Regions from separate parts of the Actinoplanes sp. G11-F43 genome, predicted to be linked through region 1. Evidence: riboswitches for the same ligand, from Rfam matches in the RefSeq annotation. Region 1 holds a riboswitch; each other region holds the start of a gene.
The links. Region 1 has a riboswitch for cyclic di-AMP ahead of ACQ0O7_RS08100 (coiled-coil domain-containing protein). Riboswitches for the same ligand answer to the same signal wherever they lie in the genome.
Positions count from the first base shown of each region.

Region 2: linked by a shared signal. The riboswitch ahead of ACQ0O7_RS03940 (transglycosylase family protein) and the one ahead of ACQ0O7_RS08100 (coiled-coil domain-containing protein) in region 1 are both predicted to bind cyclic di-AMP.
Region 3: linked by a shared signal. The riboswitch ahead of ACQ0O7_RS01390 (C40 family peptidase) and the one ahead of ACQ0O7_RS08100 (coiled-coil domain-containing protein) in region 1 are both predicted to bind cyclic di-AMP.

Region 1 is NZ_JBNZCE010000006.1:160,034-164,946, forward strand. It holds gene ACQ0O7_RS08095 (glycoside hydrolase family 65 protein) at 1-2,305, shown strand, start outside; gene ACQ0O7_RS08100 (coiled-coil domain-containing protein) at 2,369-3,403, opposite strand; cyclic di-AMP (ydaO/yuaA leader) riboswitch at 3,408-3,540, opposite strand; cyclic di-AMP (ydaO/yuaA leader) riboswitch at 3,748-3,885, shown strand; gene ACQ0O7_RS08105 (coiled-coil domain-containing protein) at 3,884-4,913, shown strand, end outside.
Region 2 is NZ_JBNZCE010000004.1:34,504-39,416, reverse strand. It holds gene ACQ0O7_RS03950 (ExeM/NucH family extracellular endonuclease) at 1-904, opposite strand, end outside; tRNA gene ACQ0O7_RS03945 (tRNA-Arg) at 1,303-1,378, shown strand; gene ACQ0O7_RS03940 (transglycosylase family protein) at 1,427-1,972, opposite strand; cyclic di-AMP (ydaO/yuaA leader) riboswitch at 1,973-2,146, opposite strand; gene ACQ0O7_RS03935 (saccharopine dehydrogenase family protein) at 2,293-3,519, shown strand; gene ACQ0O7_RS03930 (GNAT family N-acetyltransferase) at 3,612-4,217, shown strand; gene ACQ0O7_RS03925 (DNA glycosylase AlkZ-like family protein) at 4,232-4,913, shown strand, end outside.
Region 3 is NZ_JBNZCE010000002.1:112,313-117,225, forward strand. It holds gene ACQ0O7_RS01375 (TVP38/TMEM64 family protein) at 1-499, opposite strand, end outside; gene ACQ0O7_RS01380 (type 1 glutamine amidotransferase) at 536-1,249, opposite strand; gene ACQ0O7_RS01385 (MurT ligase domain-containing protein) at 1,239-2,459, opposite strand; cyclic di-AMP (ydaO/yuaA leader) riboswitch at 2,828-3,020, shown strand; gene ACQ0O7_RS01390 (C40 family peptidase) at 3,060-3,845, shown strand; gene mraZ (division/cell wall cluster transcriptional repressor MraZ) at 4,426-4,857, shown strand.

The sequences.
Region 1 (4,913 bases):
CCTGGACCTGCTGGCCCAGTCCGAATCGGTGTTCGCTCTCTCGAACGGGCACATCGGGATACGCGGAAACCTGGACGAGGGCGAGCCGCACGGCCTGCCCGGGAGCTACCTGAACTCGTTCTACGAGCTGCGGCCGCTGCCGCACGCCGAGGGCGGGTACGGGTTCCCGGAGTCCGGCCAGACCATGGTGAACGTCACGAACGCCAAGCTCATGCGCCTGCTGGTGAACGACGAGCCGTTCGACGTCCGGTACGGCGAGCTGCGCTCCCACGAGCGCTGCCTGGACCTGCGCAAGGGCGTCCTGGAACGGGTCGTCGAGTGGGTGTCGCCGTCCGGGCAGGGCGTGCGGGTGCGCACCATCCGCCTGGTCTCCTTCACCCAGCGCGCCGTGGTGGCCTTCCTCTACGAGGTGGAGCCGCTGGACACCGCGGCCCGGCTGATCCTGCAGTCCGAGCTGGTGGCCAACGAGCAGCTGCCGCCGATGAGCAAGGACCCGCGGGTGGCCGCGGTGCTGGACCGGCCGCTGCAGGCCGAGGAGATGCTGGAGCAGCGCACCGGCGGCATCCTGGTGCACAAGACCAAGGCCAGCGATCTGCGGATGGCCGCGGCGATGGAGCACCTGGTGGAGACGCCGGGCCGGCACGCCATCACCACCGAGGGCCACCCGGACTGGCTGCGCACCACGGTGGCCTGCCGGCTGGAGCCCGGCCAGACGCTGCGGGTGGTCAAGCTGGCCGCCTACGGCTGGTCCAGCATGCGCTCGCTGCCGGCCCTGCGCGACCAGGTCGGCGCGGCTCTGGCCAGCGCCCGGCTGGACGGCTGGGACGGCCTGGTCCAGCAGCAGGAGGACTACCTGGACGCGTTCTGGGACCACTCCGACGTCAAGGTCGAGGGTGACCCGGAGGTCCAGCAGGCGGTCCGCTTCGGCCTCTTCCACACGTTGCAGGCCGGCGCCCGGGCCGAGCAGCGCCCGATCGGCTCCAAGGGCCTGACCGGACCGGGGTACGACGGCCACACCTTCTGGGACGCCGAGACCTTCGTGCTGCCCGCCCTGACCTACACCCAGCCGTCCGCGGCGGCCGACGTGCTGCGCTGGCGGCACTCGACCCTGGACCTGGCCCGGGAGCGGGCGCAGACGCTCGGTCTGCAGGGCGCGGCGTTCCCGTGGCGGACCATCCGCGGTCAGGAGTGCTCCGGGTACTGGCCGGCCGGCACCGCGGGCTTCCACATCGCCGCCGACATCGCCGACGCGGTCCGCCGGTACGTGCAGGCCACCGGCGACTACGACTTCGAGCGTGAGGTCGGCCTGGAGCTGCTGGTGGAGACCGCGCGGCTGTGGCGTTCGCTGGGGCACCACGACCGGCACGGGCGCTTCCACATCGACGGTGTCACCGGTCCGGACGAGTACACCGCCATCGTGAACGACAACATCTACACCAACCTGATGGCGCAGCAGAACCTGATGACCGCGGTCGAGGCCTGCAAGCGGCATCCGGACCTGGCCCGCAAGCTGGGTGTGGACGACGAGGAGACGGCGTCGTGGCGGGACGCGGCGGCTGCCGTGCACCTGCCGTACGACAAGGAACTGGGTGTGCACCAGCAGTGCGAGGGCTTCACCCGGCTGCAGGAGTGGGACTTCGAGAACACCCCGCCGGAGGGGTACCCGCTGCTGCTCAACTACCCGTACTTCGACCTGTACCGCAAGCAGGTCATCAAGCAGGCCGACATCGTGATGGCGATGTACATCCGGGGTGACGCGTTCACGCCGGAGGAGAAGGTGCGCAACTTCGCCTACTACGACGCCCGGACCGTCCGGGACTCGTCGCTGTCCGCCTGCATCCAGGCCGTCCTGGCGGCCGAGACCGGGCACCTGGAGCTGGCCCACGACTATCTGGGCGAGGCCGCCCTGATGGACCTGCACGACCTGCACCAGAACGCGCGGGACGGCGTGCACGTGGCGTCGCTGGCCGGCACCTGGATCTCGCTGGTCGCCGGGCTGGGCGGCATGCGGGACTTCAACGGCCAGCTCAGCTTCGCGCCGCGGCTGCCCAGCCGGATCAACAACCTGGAGTTCTCGCTGCTCTGGCGGGAGCTGCGGCTGCGGGTGAGCGTCACTGCGGACGAGGTGACCTACTCGCTGCGCAACGGTGGCGGGCAGGCCCGGCTGACCCTGCTGCACCACGGTAAGGAGATCGAGGTCACCCAGGTCCGCCCGGTGACCATGCCGATCCCCGCCGCGGTGCCGGCCGGCCCGGCGCCGGTCCAGCCGCACGGCCGGGCCCCGGTCCGCCGCGCGGTGCACTGACCGACCACAAGGAAAACGCCCCCGCTCTCGTGGAAGAGGGCGGGGGCGCTTTTCTACGTGTCGTTACAGCATGGAGACGTGTACGTGGTCGGTGTGATCACTGACACCGTGGTACGCCTTCCAGCCCGACGCCGGGAACCAGATCTGCTTGTACCAGATCACGTAGTAGATCCCGAGTGCGTCGGCGTTCCGTACCAGGAACGCGGTGAGGTTGTTGCCGTACTTCATCTCCTTGGTGCTGTCCGCCGAGGAGAATCCGCTCTTCTGCAACGACCAGTCACAGGCCCGGCCCTTGGGGTGCTCGAACGGCCCGCCGGTGCGGAAGCACCCGACGAACATGTCGAAGCCGGCCTTCTTGGTCTCTTTGTACATGTTCAGCGTGCGCTTGGTGATGCAACCGCTGGTGGTGGGGTCCTTCTCGGTGCATCCCTCGGCGGAGAAGCCCCCGCTGGAGTTGCGCGGCGCGGCCTTCGCCTTGTCCGACTTGGCGTCCACCAGGCCCTGGTTGACGGTCTGGTTGATGCCGGTGCTGGCGCCGACCAGGTCGAGCTGCTTCTCGGCCGATTCCTTCTGCTTCGCCAGGACGTCGAGCTGCTGCTTCTCGTTCTTGAGTTCGGCGTCGAGAGCCGCCTTCTTGCTGGTGACCTCTTCGATCACCGCGTTGAGCTCGCTCAGCTTCTTGTCGTGCAGCGTGTTGATCTCCTCGAGCGAGACCGCCTTGCTCAGGAAGTCGTCCGAGGAGCTGCTGTCCAGCAGGAAGGTGACGGTGCTCAGGTTGCCGGTCAGGTACTGCTGACGGGCGATCGAGTTGACCTCGGGGATCAGCACGTCCCGGCGGGACTCGGCCGCCTTGATCTCGCCGGCCAGCTTCTTCTGGTTCTTGGTGGAGGCGGCCACGGCCGCCTTCGCGGAGACGAAACGCCGGTTGGTCGACTCCATCAGGCTCGACATGAGCCCGTCCGACTTCGTCTCCGAAGACGGCGCCGGGTTCTCGTCACCGGGTTCCGCGGACGCGGGCGAGGCCGGTGCCAGGAGCATCGCGGCGGTCACCAGCGGTGCCAGGGCAAGTATCAGCCACCGGCGGGGACTTGCTGTCATCAACAGTTCCTTCCGTGACTCCGCCGACCGAGTTAGCTGACGGGTTCGGGACGGAAGCAATCCCTACCGCAACTGCGGATACACCCCAGTGACCTGGTTCCCCGGTTCGTCTCGCGACGATTGGGCGGTGGCCTGCCGGCAACTCGGGGGCGGTGCCGTCCTGGCAGGACCGGCGGCCAGTTTACCCGAGATATCGCCATGGATCAGGCCCCGGTGAGGGCCAATGCCGTTACTGTCCACTGACTATCCGTAATTGCTGTCACGGCGTGTATCGGGGCAAATGCAACGCGTACCAGAACTGTCGATACTTGGATCGAGTGGGTATGGTCGTGGCGGTTCCCGCGCGGGAACCGCCGCCTAATCGTCATCAATGACGAGCCGGGGATCCATTTGTTCTCCGGGGTGAATCCGCGCACAGCGGTAGGGATTTCCTTCGTCCCGAACCCGTCAGCTAACCCGGTCGGCGGCCGACGGAAGGAAATGCCTGTGCAGCAGAACACTGCGCGGCGATTAGCGGCATTGATGGCGCTGCTCGTCGCCGCGTGCGGACTGGCCTACGCCCCCACGGCGGCCTCCGCGGCCCCCATCCTCACCGCCCCCGGCGACTCCGGAGACGACGGCGAGGGCGGCTCCAAGTCCCTCATCGAGCAGCTCGAGAAGGCCTCCAGCGGCTACGTCAAGGCCCAGAAGAAGCTCAAGGCCTCCAAGGAGCAGCAGGTCAAGCTGGCCGCCGAGATCAAGCGGCTGGACGCCGAGGTGGGCCCCAAGCAGAAGACCCTCGACCTGCTGGCGACCCAGGCCTACACGGCCGGCCGCGCCGGGCCGATGGCCACCCTGCTCGGCTCCGACTCGGCCGAGGGCTTCCTCGGGCGGGCCGAGACCCTGGCGCTGGTGGCGACCGACCAGAACCGGGCGATCCAGGACATCAAGACCACCCTGGACACCCAGCAGAAGGCCAAGACGGCTCTCGACGTCACCATCAAGGACCAGAGCAAGCAGGTCACCGTGATGGCGAAGCAGAAGCAGAACGCCGAGGCCGCGCTGAAGAAGGCGAACCAGGGCGCCGCGGCGGGCAGTTCCTCCGACGGCGGTGGCAGTGCCTCCGCCCAGCCGGCTCCCGGCAATCTCGGGTCGGGTTGCACCGAGACCGACCCGACCGGCACCGGCGGCTGCCTCACCCCGCGCACCCTGCACGCGCTGAAGCAGGCCAAGTCCGCCGGGTTCACCCGATTCACCAAGTGCTGGCGCACCCAGAACAGCGGTGAGCACCCCAAGGGCCGGGCCTGTGACTTCTCCTCCGAGAAGGGCACCTTCGGCGGCGACGCCACCGGTGCGGACAAGCGCTATGGCGACAACCTGGCGAACTACTTCATCAACAACGCCGGCAAGCTCGATGTGCTCTACGTGATCTGGTACCGCCGGATCTGGCTACCGAGCAGTGGCTGGCGGGCCTACAGCGGGGCGGGCGGCGACCCGTCCAGCGACCACACCAACCACGTGCATCTGTCGA
Region 2 (4,913 bases), on a different contig from region 1:
TGGGCAGGGTGGCGCCGGTGGCGCAGACCGCCACGTCGGCCTTCGCGCCGATGGTGATCTGGGTGAGCGAGTTGTACTCGCTGACCGTGCCGGCCACCTTGACCGTGTCACCGATGGCCACCGACGGGTGGTTGGCGGCGTTGTTGGTCAGGTAGACGAAGATCGCCTCGGAGGGGGTGCCCGCGGCGACCGGACGGTCCCCACCGCTGCCCGCCGTCTGGATGTAGATGCCGTTGTAGCCACCGGTGCGGTGGTCGGCGGTGACCACGCCCTCGACGGTGACCACCTGACCGGCCAGCGGCGTCGCCGAACCGGTGCCCTGCACCTGGGCGATCGTGTGGGTGACGGCGGTCTCGCAGCCGGCGCCGGGCTCGCCCGGCTCCTCCGGCTCCTCGGGGGTGGCCGGCGCGGTGTTGACCTTGCCGAAGCTGTTCGCCGCCGGCCCGGTCCACTTGCCGTCGATCTTCTGCAGTGAGTGGCCGGCCGGCGAGGAGCCGGTCTGGGCCACTCCGATGTCGACGCTGAGCCGGCCCGCGGCCGGGCCGTTCGTCGCGGTGAAGGTGCCCTCGTAGCTGATGAACTCGCTGACCGTGCCGTCCGGCTGCACCAGCGCGACGCCGTCCGGGTCACCGTTCTGCAGACCGTTGACCGGGTATTCGGTGACGACCACACCGGACGACGGGACCACACCGCTGAGCGTCGTGGTCGGGTTGTAGGTGACGCCGCCGGTCCCGTTGTAGAGGTAGATCTTCCAGCCACTCAGGTCATAGCCGACCGGGGCCTGGATCTCGATCGCCTCGCCGGTGTCGGCACCGGCGTTGTCGTAGTGGATCTCGCTGATGAACGGCACATCGGTGGCCGCGGAAACCGGGCCGGTGAGGCTGAGACCAAGCGCGGTCGCCATGACGGCAGCACCCAGCGCACGGAACCCGGCAGGGCTCGGTACGGGGATGGACCGTCCGGCGACACCCACGCTGCGTATGTAGGAACGCATCGAGGTGGACCCTCCGAACGAAGTAGATCCGCCGGAGCGTAGGTAGTTCGGGTGACGAAAGACAATCGGATAGGTAACGGAAAGGTCATGCCCTGCACATTGGAGTGAGGATTTTCCCGCCGTTCATTGTTCGCTTTTGTACGGTCGCCGAAATGTAGATCCACCGACACGCCCCGGAAAACTTCCCGCGCGGAATGGTATGCCGATGACGAAATCGGTCAACCGGCACGGATCGGCGGATCAGGCCACATCGAGTACGTCAACCTCCGGAGCCGAGCCGTCCTGGTACCCTCAGCACAGATCAGCATGGGCTCGTAGCTCAGTGGATAGAGCAACCGCCTCCTAAGCGGTAGGTCGCGCGTTCAAGTCGCGCCGGGCCCACCATGCGCGCACCGGCCGCCCCGCACTCGCGGAGCGGCCGGCCGGCTTCGCTCAGAGCTTCAGGCGCTGCCCCACCACCAGCCGGTGCGGGCTGCGCAGGGTGCCGGCGTTGGCCCGGTAGAGCGCCTTCCACCCACCCCGCACGTCGTACCGGTCGGCGATCCCGGCCAGGGTGTCGCCGCGGCGGACCACGTACGAGCCGTTCGAGGCCTTGCGGACGTGCGAGGTGCGCTTCTTGGCCCGGGAGGCGGGCTGGTAGCCGTGCCGGCGCCCGCAGGTCGGCCACGCGCCGATGCCCTGCCCGCGCAGCACCCGCTCGGCGATGCGGATCTGCTCCGACTTGCTGGCCCGGTTGGCGGTGCTGGCGTACCGGCCGCCGCCGTACGCCCGCCAGGTGCCATGGCTGAACTGCAGGCCGCCGTAGTAGCCGTTGCCGGTGTTGATGCGCCAGTTGCCACCGGATTCGCAGCGCGCGATCGCGTCCCAGTTGATGTCGGCGGGAACGGCCGAGGCCGGCCCGGACAGCACGGCGCTTCCGGCGACACACGCGATCGTCAGTCCGATGACGCGCTTCAACTGTGCACTTGTCTGAACCATGAGCTTTCTCCTCCACGCCTGCGAGGTCAGCTGTCGGGTTCGGGCAGAGGTGCCCGGCCGCGCGTGGCGGCTTCACCCCGAGGCGCCGTAGCGCCGAGGAACGTGTGGGTCCCCCGCTCCGTGCCTGTTTCGTGTAGATCCGCGACCGGCGGCAGGACTCGGCGTTACCGGTCGGCGGTGCCCGCGTGGTGCGGGCCGTCGCAATGGAGTTGTTGGTCACAAATTAGCTGCTTTGATCTTCCTTTGTGTGGATAACGTGCTGATCCCGGCGCGCCGCGCCGGGTACCCAACCCTCCACGGAGGGTGCACAATCGGCAGCCATGAGCGATCGACAGCGCGAGTTCGACGTGATCGTCTACGGTGCCTCGGGTTTCGTCGGAGCGCTGGTGGCGAAGCATCTGGCCGGCAGCGCCCCGGAGGGCACCCGGCTCGCGCTGGCCGGCCGGTCCGCGCAGCGACTGGAACGGCTCGGCCTGAAACTGCCCATCGTGGTCGCCGACGCGCACGACACCGGGGCCCTGACCACGATGGCCGCCCGGACCCGGGTGGTGGTGACCACCGTGGGGCCGTACGCGAAGTTCGGCCGGGCACTGGCCCGCGCCTGCGCCGAGACCGGCACCGACTACGTGGATCTGACCGGTGAGGTGCTGTTCGCCCGGGACAGCATCGACGACAACCATGAGACCGCCCGGCGCACCGGTGCACGGATCGTGCACTCCTGCGGCTTCGATTCGATCCCGTCCGATATCGGGGTGCACGTCCTGCATGAGCGGGTCCGCGCCGACGGCGCCGGCGAACTCACCGACACCACACTGGTCGTGACCAGCATGCGCGGCGGGATCAGCGGCGGCACCATCGACTCGATGCGGCACCAGATCGACGAGATGAAACGGGACCGGCGGCTGCGGCGGATCGGCGCCAGCCCGTACTCGCTGAGCCCCGACCGGGAGGCCGAACCCGACCTGGGCCGCCAGCCGGACATGCTCACCCTGCCCGGCTCCGCGGTGCACCCGACACTGCGCGGGCATCTGGCGCCGTTCGTGATGGCCTCCTACAACACCCGGGTGGTGCGCCGGAGCAACGCGCTGCGCGGGTGGGCGTACGGCCGCGGGTTCCGCTACCGCGAGGTGATGAGCGTCGGCACCTCCGCCGCCTCCCCGGTCCTCGCCCGGGCCACCAAGATCCTGATGACCGGCCTGGTCGTCGGCCTGACCGTGCCGCCGGTCCGGTTCGTGCTGGACCGGCTCCTGCCCGCCCCCGGCACCGGCCCGGACGAGGCCACCCGCCGCAATGGACACTTCACCGTGGACATCTTCGCCACCACCACGACCGGGGCGCGCTACCGCTCCCGGGTCCGGGCCGAAGGCGATCCCGGGTATGCCGCGACGGCTGTCATGCTCGGCGAATCCGCCCTGGCCCTGGCCCTGGACCGGGATCGTCTGCCGGAGTCCGACGGTGGGGTGCTGACCCCGGCCACCGGCATCGGCGACGCCCTCGTCGACCGGCTGCGCGCCGCCGGATTGGAGATCACCGCTGGTGAGGCCTAACCCGAAACGGCCGAAAGCGGTATCAAGGATCTGACCCGGATCGCATCGAAGACCACTAGCACTAAAGGTGCAATTACCGGCACGATTCAGGGGTGACCGTCAGCCCGCTGCCCTACCCGCTGAGGCTGACGGGGGACGGCATCGTCCTGCGCGAGTGGCGCTGGGAGGATCTCGACGATCTGGTGGCGCTGCTGGACGAGCCGGACATCGCCCGCTGGACACTGCGGCCGTCGCCGTTCGACGTGGAGGCCGGGCTGGCCTATCTGCGGCGTGCCCACCGGGGCCGGCTCGACGGCAGCCGGATCCAGCTCGCGATCACCACCGACGGCGGCCGGCCGCTCGGTGAGGTGCTGCTCTTCAACGTGCGGGCCGACGCCCACGAGGCCGAGCTGGGCTATCTGGTCGGCCTGCCCTTTCGCCGCCGCGGCCTGGCCTCGGCGGCACTCTCCCTGCTCACCGCGTTCGCGATGGACAACCTGCGGCTGCGCCGGCTGCTGCTGCGGATCGACCGGGGCAACACCGCGAGCACGTCGGTGGCCCGTCGCTGCGGGTACCGCCCGGCCGCCGAGCCGGCGATCCAGCAGACCGGGCCGTACGGTCCGGTGCACCTGGACACCTGGGAGTACGTGGAGGGGCGCGCCGACACCCGCGACGATCGCCGGAGGAACGTCGCCTCGCGGCGGTACGGTCGGCGGTGAGGGGGTGTCCGACCATGATCGAGGTGGATCGCGAGCGGGTGATGGCCTACCGGGTCGCCGCGCAGGGGCTGGCCGGACGCACCGGTGACCGGCCCGCCGACCTGCCGCTGCTCGACCTGGGTGTGCAGGAGTACACACCTGGCTCCCCCCACGTGGCCCTCGCCGCCCGGACCACCGCCGACGTCGGCGCCGACGACCGCCTGATCACCGTCTGGGCCGCCCGCGGCGCCCCGCACCTGCACCGGCGCGCCGACCTGCCGGCCCTGGTGGAGCAGCTGTGGCCGATCGGTGACGACGACGCGGCGGCCCGGATGCGGAGCGGGCAGATCCCGGACGCGCCCGCGCTGGGTGTCCGGGCGTTCACCGCGACCGCCGAGGCGTTCCGGGCCGTGGTCACCCGGCCCATTCCGCGCGGCGAGGCGAGCACGGAGGTGAGCCGGCGGGTTCCGGTCGAGGTGACGTACGACTGCGCGGCCTGCGCGGCCCGGCACGTGGCCGGCAACGTCTGGCAGCAGGCCGGCCTGGCCGGCGGGGTGGAGGTGATCTCCCGGGGCCGGGACGCGACGCTCGGCCCGATCCCCGGCGCGCCACCGATCCCGGCCGCGAACGCCGGCGCCGGCCGCCTGATCGAGACCTACCTGCGCTTCCTCGGCCCGGCCGGCCCGGGTGAGGTGGCGAAGTATCTGGGCACCACCG
Region 3 (4,913 bases), on a different contig from region 1:
ACCGCTTCTGGCAGACGCTGGTGGTGCCGTAGGCGTAGCCGACCAGGCCGAACGGGGCCAGCGGAAGGAACCGGACCAGCAGCACGGCGGCCAGGCCACGACGGTTCAGCCAGCCGTCCAGCCGGGCCAGACGGCTGCCGGCCCGGGCCTGGAGAGCGCCGCGGCCGGCCCAGCGGCCCGCGTAGTAGGTGGCGACCGCGGCGATCACCGCGGCGGCCAGCGCGGCCGCCATCCCGGGCGCGGCGCCCAGCAGCGCGCCGCAGGTCATCGTGATCAGGGTGCGCGGGACCAGCGCCGACAACAGCATGCCGCCCAGCACCGCCACCGCGACCACGGCGGCCGGGCCGAGCGACACCACCGTGTCACCGATCTCCCGCAGCGGCAGGACCGCCGCACCGACGGCGAGAGCGCCGACACCGAGCCCCAGCAGGGTGAAGCGGACAGCACGCCGCTTCCAGCCGGAGGAACTCGGCGCCGAGGCGTTCAGGTTGTCGGTCATACAGGCCTACCGCCCCATCGTCGTCGATTCAGGAAGTCATGCCGGGCTCGCCGCGGCCAGCCTCTCGTTGCGGAGTTTCTCGCTCCACGTGTCGTCGAGCGGCGTGAGCCTATCCGCGCCGGTGGACCATTTCAGGAGCAGATCGGCGATGGCTGGGTTGCGGGCCAGCGCCGGGCCGTGCGAATACGTCCCGAGGATCTTGCCGGCCCAGGCGCCCTCGGTCTGACCGTCGTTGCCGATGCCCGCGGTGACCCGGGCCAGCGGTGCGGCGTGCTGGCCGACGTGGGTGCGGCCGCCGTGGTTCTCAAAACCGGTCAGCGCCGGCAGCCCCAGCCGGGGGTCGATGTCGCCGCGCAGCTCGCCCACCGCCCGGGTCTCACCCCGGTCCGAGTGGACGTCGAGCAGGCCCAGCCCGGCGCACTTCGCCCCCTTGGCGAAGAACGAGTGACCGAGCAACTGGTAACCCGCGCAGATCGACAATACCGCGGCGCCCTGGTGGACCGCCTGGTGCAGACCGCCGTCGGCGAGCAGGCGCTGGGCGGCCAGCGCCTGCGGGCCGTCCTCGCCACCGCCGATCAGGTAGATGTCGGCCGAGTTGGGCATCCGCTGATCCGAGCGGACCTCGTAGGTCTCCACCGGGATGCCCCGGGCCGCCGCCCGGGCGGCCAGGATCAGCAGGTTGCCGCGGTCGCCGTAGGTCGAGAGCAGATCGGGGTAGATCCACACGATCCGCAGGGCCTCAGTTGACACGGTCCAACTCCGCTCGGATGTCCTGGAACGCCGTGTAGTTGGCGATCACTTCGAGACGGCCGGGCGGCACGGACCGGAGCGCCTCGTCGAAAGTCTGTACGTGCCGGAACTGCACCTGGTTCACCTGGAGGCGGACGGCCAGGTCGTACGCCCGGTCCCCGGTGATCAGCACCGGCCGGTCGCGCAGCGGGGAGAAGTCGACGTCCCAGAGCCACGACGTGTCCAGCCCGTCGGGGTCCCGGGCGTTGATCGAGAGCAGTGTCGGCGCCTGGTCGGCCATGTCGAAGGCCTCCAGCCAGCTCGCCGGGTTCTTCGCCAGCAGCAGCCGGATGTTGCGGCCGTCCTTGTCCACCTGGGCGTAGCGCCCGGCGATCGACGCCACCCCGGCGAGCGGGCGCAGCGCCTCGATCGGGCGGACCCCGAACTCGGCGGCGACGGCCAGCGCGGTGGCCGCGTTGCCCACGTTGACCCGGCCGGGCAGCTGCAGCTTGACCAGGTGCCAGTCACCGCGCGGGTCGATCACACCCTCGTCCTCGACCACCCACTGCGGGCGCGGCCGGCGCAGCGGGCAGCCGGTGCACCACCAGTCGCCCTGGGCGCGCTCGATCGGGTGGCCGCTCTCCGGGCAGACGAACGAGTCGTCCAGCCAGCGCTGGCCGGCGCTGAACCAGGTGGCCTGCGGGCTGCCGCTGGCCGCCCACACCACCAGCGGGTCGTCGCAGTTGGCGACCACCTTGATCTCCGGGTGGGAGGCGAGCTTGGTCTTCCACATCTGCGCCATCATCGCCACCTCCTTCGCCCGGTCCAGCTGGTCGCGGGAGAGGTTGAGCAGCGCCACCACCTTGGGCTTGGTCTGGTCGATGACCTGGGCCAGGTAGTGCTCGTCCACCTCCAGCACGGCGAACGGGGTGTGCCCCTCCTTGGCCAGCGCCGAGGTGTGGCCGGTCGGCATGTTGGCGCCGTAACCGTTGGTGGCGACCCGGCCGAGGACCCCGACGGCGGCCGCGGTGAAGCGGGTCGTGGTGGTCTTGCCGTTGGTGCCGGAGACCAGCGCGACGGCGCGTCCGGCCGCGAGGTGGGCGAGCAGGTCGGGGTCGATCTTGAGGCCGATCCAGCCACCGATCACCGAACCGTCGCCGCGGCCCGCGGCCCTGGAGAGCGCCGCAGCGGTCTTCGACACCGAGGTCGCGACCTTGGCGATGAGAGGCATTCCGTCCGTCACGCCAGCGAGGGTACCGGACTCGAAGGTTACGTCGCGTTGCCAGACCATCAAGATCACGGCCTATTCGGAGTTTTCCCCGGTCCGGGCTTTTCGGACGTGGTGCTCAACTAATTGTGTGTTCTGATTCACCCGTAACCTTCGACTGCTTGTAGTGAACCGATCACTTTGCGTCGCGGCATTTGTTTTCCGGAGCTTACAAATTGGACATGAGCTTTTGTGTCGATTACCTAGGGTGATCGTCCTCATGCTGACGATCATGGGCCGAGTCGGGTACCAAGGATCAGCCGGCAGCACACCGCCGCCGGCCGCACCGGATCGGTTCACGCCGAGCCCTGCCCCGGGCCGGACGGTGCGACACAGCAAGCAAGCCGACAACCAAGGCAATCGGGGGCAGGGACGGGGGACCCATTCGCGGTCTCTCCCCGCGACTCGCTTCACGGCGAGCCGCACCCAGGGAGAAACCTTGGGGTGAAGCCGCCCACCCGCGGCCGGGCAAGCCCTTCCGCCCGAACCCGACAGCTAACCTCGCAGGCGTGCCGGAGGGAAATCTCTACCGTGCACGAACACAGTTCGAGCCGTCGCCGCCGCATGCCCGCATTCGGCCCCGGCACCGTCGCACTGTCTCTGGGTCTCTGCCTCTGTGCCGGCCAGTTGATCGCCGCCTCGCCCGCCGCGGCCGCGTCGACCACCGCCGTCACCCCGGTCGCCGCCTCGTCGGCCGCCGCGAAGGTCACCCCCAAGCTGGCCGCCACGACCAGCACCCGGAACCTCAAATGGGGTTCCACCCTCAAGGTCACCGCCAAGGTGATCGACCCGGCCACCGGCAAGGTCGCCAAGGGCACCGTCCGTCTCCAGGGCTACAGCAACGGCGCGTGGCGCAACCTGGACAGCGGCAAGGTCGGCAGCAAAGCGGTCACGCTGACGGCCAAGCCCAAGAGCACCCTCTACGTCCGGACCGTCTTCACCGGCTCCGGGTACAACCAGAAGGTGACCTCCAAGGTCAAGGTCAAGGTCGTCGCCAGTGGCGCCAAGATCCTCGCCGAGGCCAAGAAGCACAAGGGCGCGCTCTACAAGTACGGCGCGTCCGGCCCGAAGCGCTTCGACTGCTCCGGCTTCACCAAGTACGTGTACAAGAAGGCCGCCGGCAAGAAGCTGCCGCACAAGGCCAACTCGCAGCAGAAGTACGGCAAGTCGGTCGCCAAGAAGAACAAGAAGGTCGGCGACCTGATCATCTTCCGTAACGGCTCGTACGGCTACCACGCCGGTATCTATGCCGGCAACGGATACATGTACGACTCGCCGAGCACCGGCAAGCGCGTCGGCAAGCACAAGATCTGGAGCAAGAACTACGTCGTGAAGCGGCTGGTCGCCTGACCGTCGCGCAGCGGCACGTAGTTGAGCACTGTCGCGCAGCGTCTCTAGTGGGGACTGTCGCGCAGCGTCTCTAGTGGGGACTGTCGCGCAGCGTCTCTAGTAAGTAAGGAATAGCAACGCCTTCTGTGGGGCGTGACCCGGGCGCGGGTCACGCCCCACAGGCATGTCCGGGGGCTGCTTCAACACCCCGATCGGGTACGCGCCCCGAGGGTCCTGTCTCGACCCTCCGGCACTCCACTTTCCTCCCCGGGGTCGCTCCACTTTCCTCCACCCGAGCGTGGGCCCGGACTTTTCCGGGGGACAAGTCGGGGGATTTGCGACCTGGAGCGCTCGATGTCGGAAACTGGACGGAGTGGATCATGGTCCGGGCCCCCATTCCCCTCCACCGCCGTTGAGCTGCGACAACGTCTGCGAAAACGGCTCGGGAGTGGACGCGTTCGGGTTGCAGGTGGAGGGAAGTGGAGTAGAGTGGAGCGCAGTGGCAGGGCGGAGGAGCGACGCCGGACCTGCCGGCCCGAGTTGACACGGCGGTCCACTCCCTCCGCGATGGAGCGGTCGCCACGGCAAAGGGTGGGGGCCGATGTTCCTCGGCACGCACACTCCGCGCCTCGACGAGAAGGGCCGGCTGATCCTTCCGGCTAAGTTCCGTGATGAGCTGGCGGGAGGTGTCGTGATCACGAAGGGGCAGGAGCGCTGTCTTTACGTGTTCCCGATGCCGGAGTTCCAGCGCATCGCCGGTCAGCTACGTGAGGCTCCGGTCACCAACAAGGCCGCTCGGGCTTATAGCCGGGTGTTCTTCGCGAGTGCCCACGATGAAGTGCCCGACAAGCAGGGCCGGGTGACGATTCCGGTCCATTTGCGGGAGTATGCCAGTCTTGGTCGCGATCTAGTGGTGATCGGTGCGAGCACCCGGGTCGAGATCTGGGACAAGCAGTCCTGGGACGACTACCTCTCGGCGAGCGAGGAAGACTTCGCCGACATCGAGGAGGGGGTGCTGCCCGGCGGACTGTAGGGCGTGGCACTCGGTGGGCCGTCGGTTCGGCCCGGAAGCCACTCTCGCCGTACCTC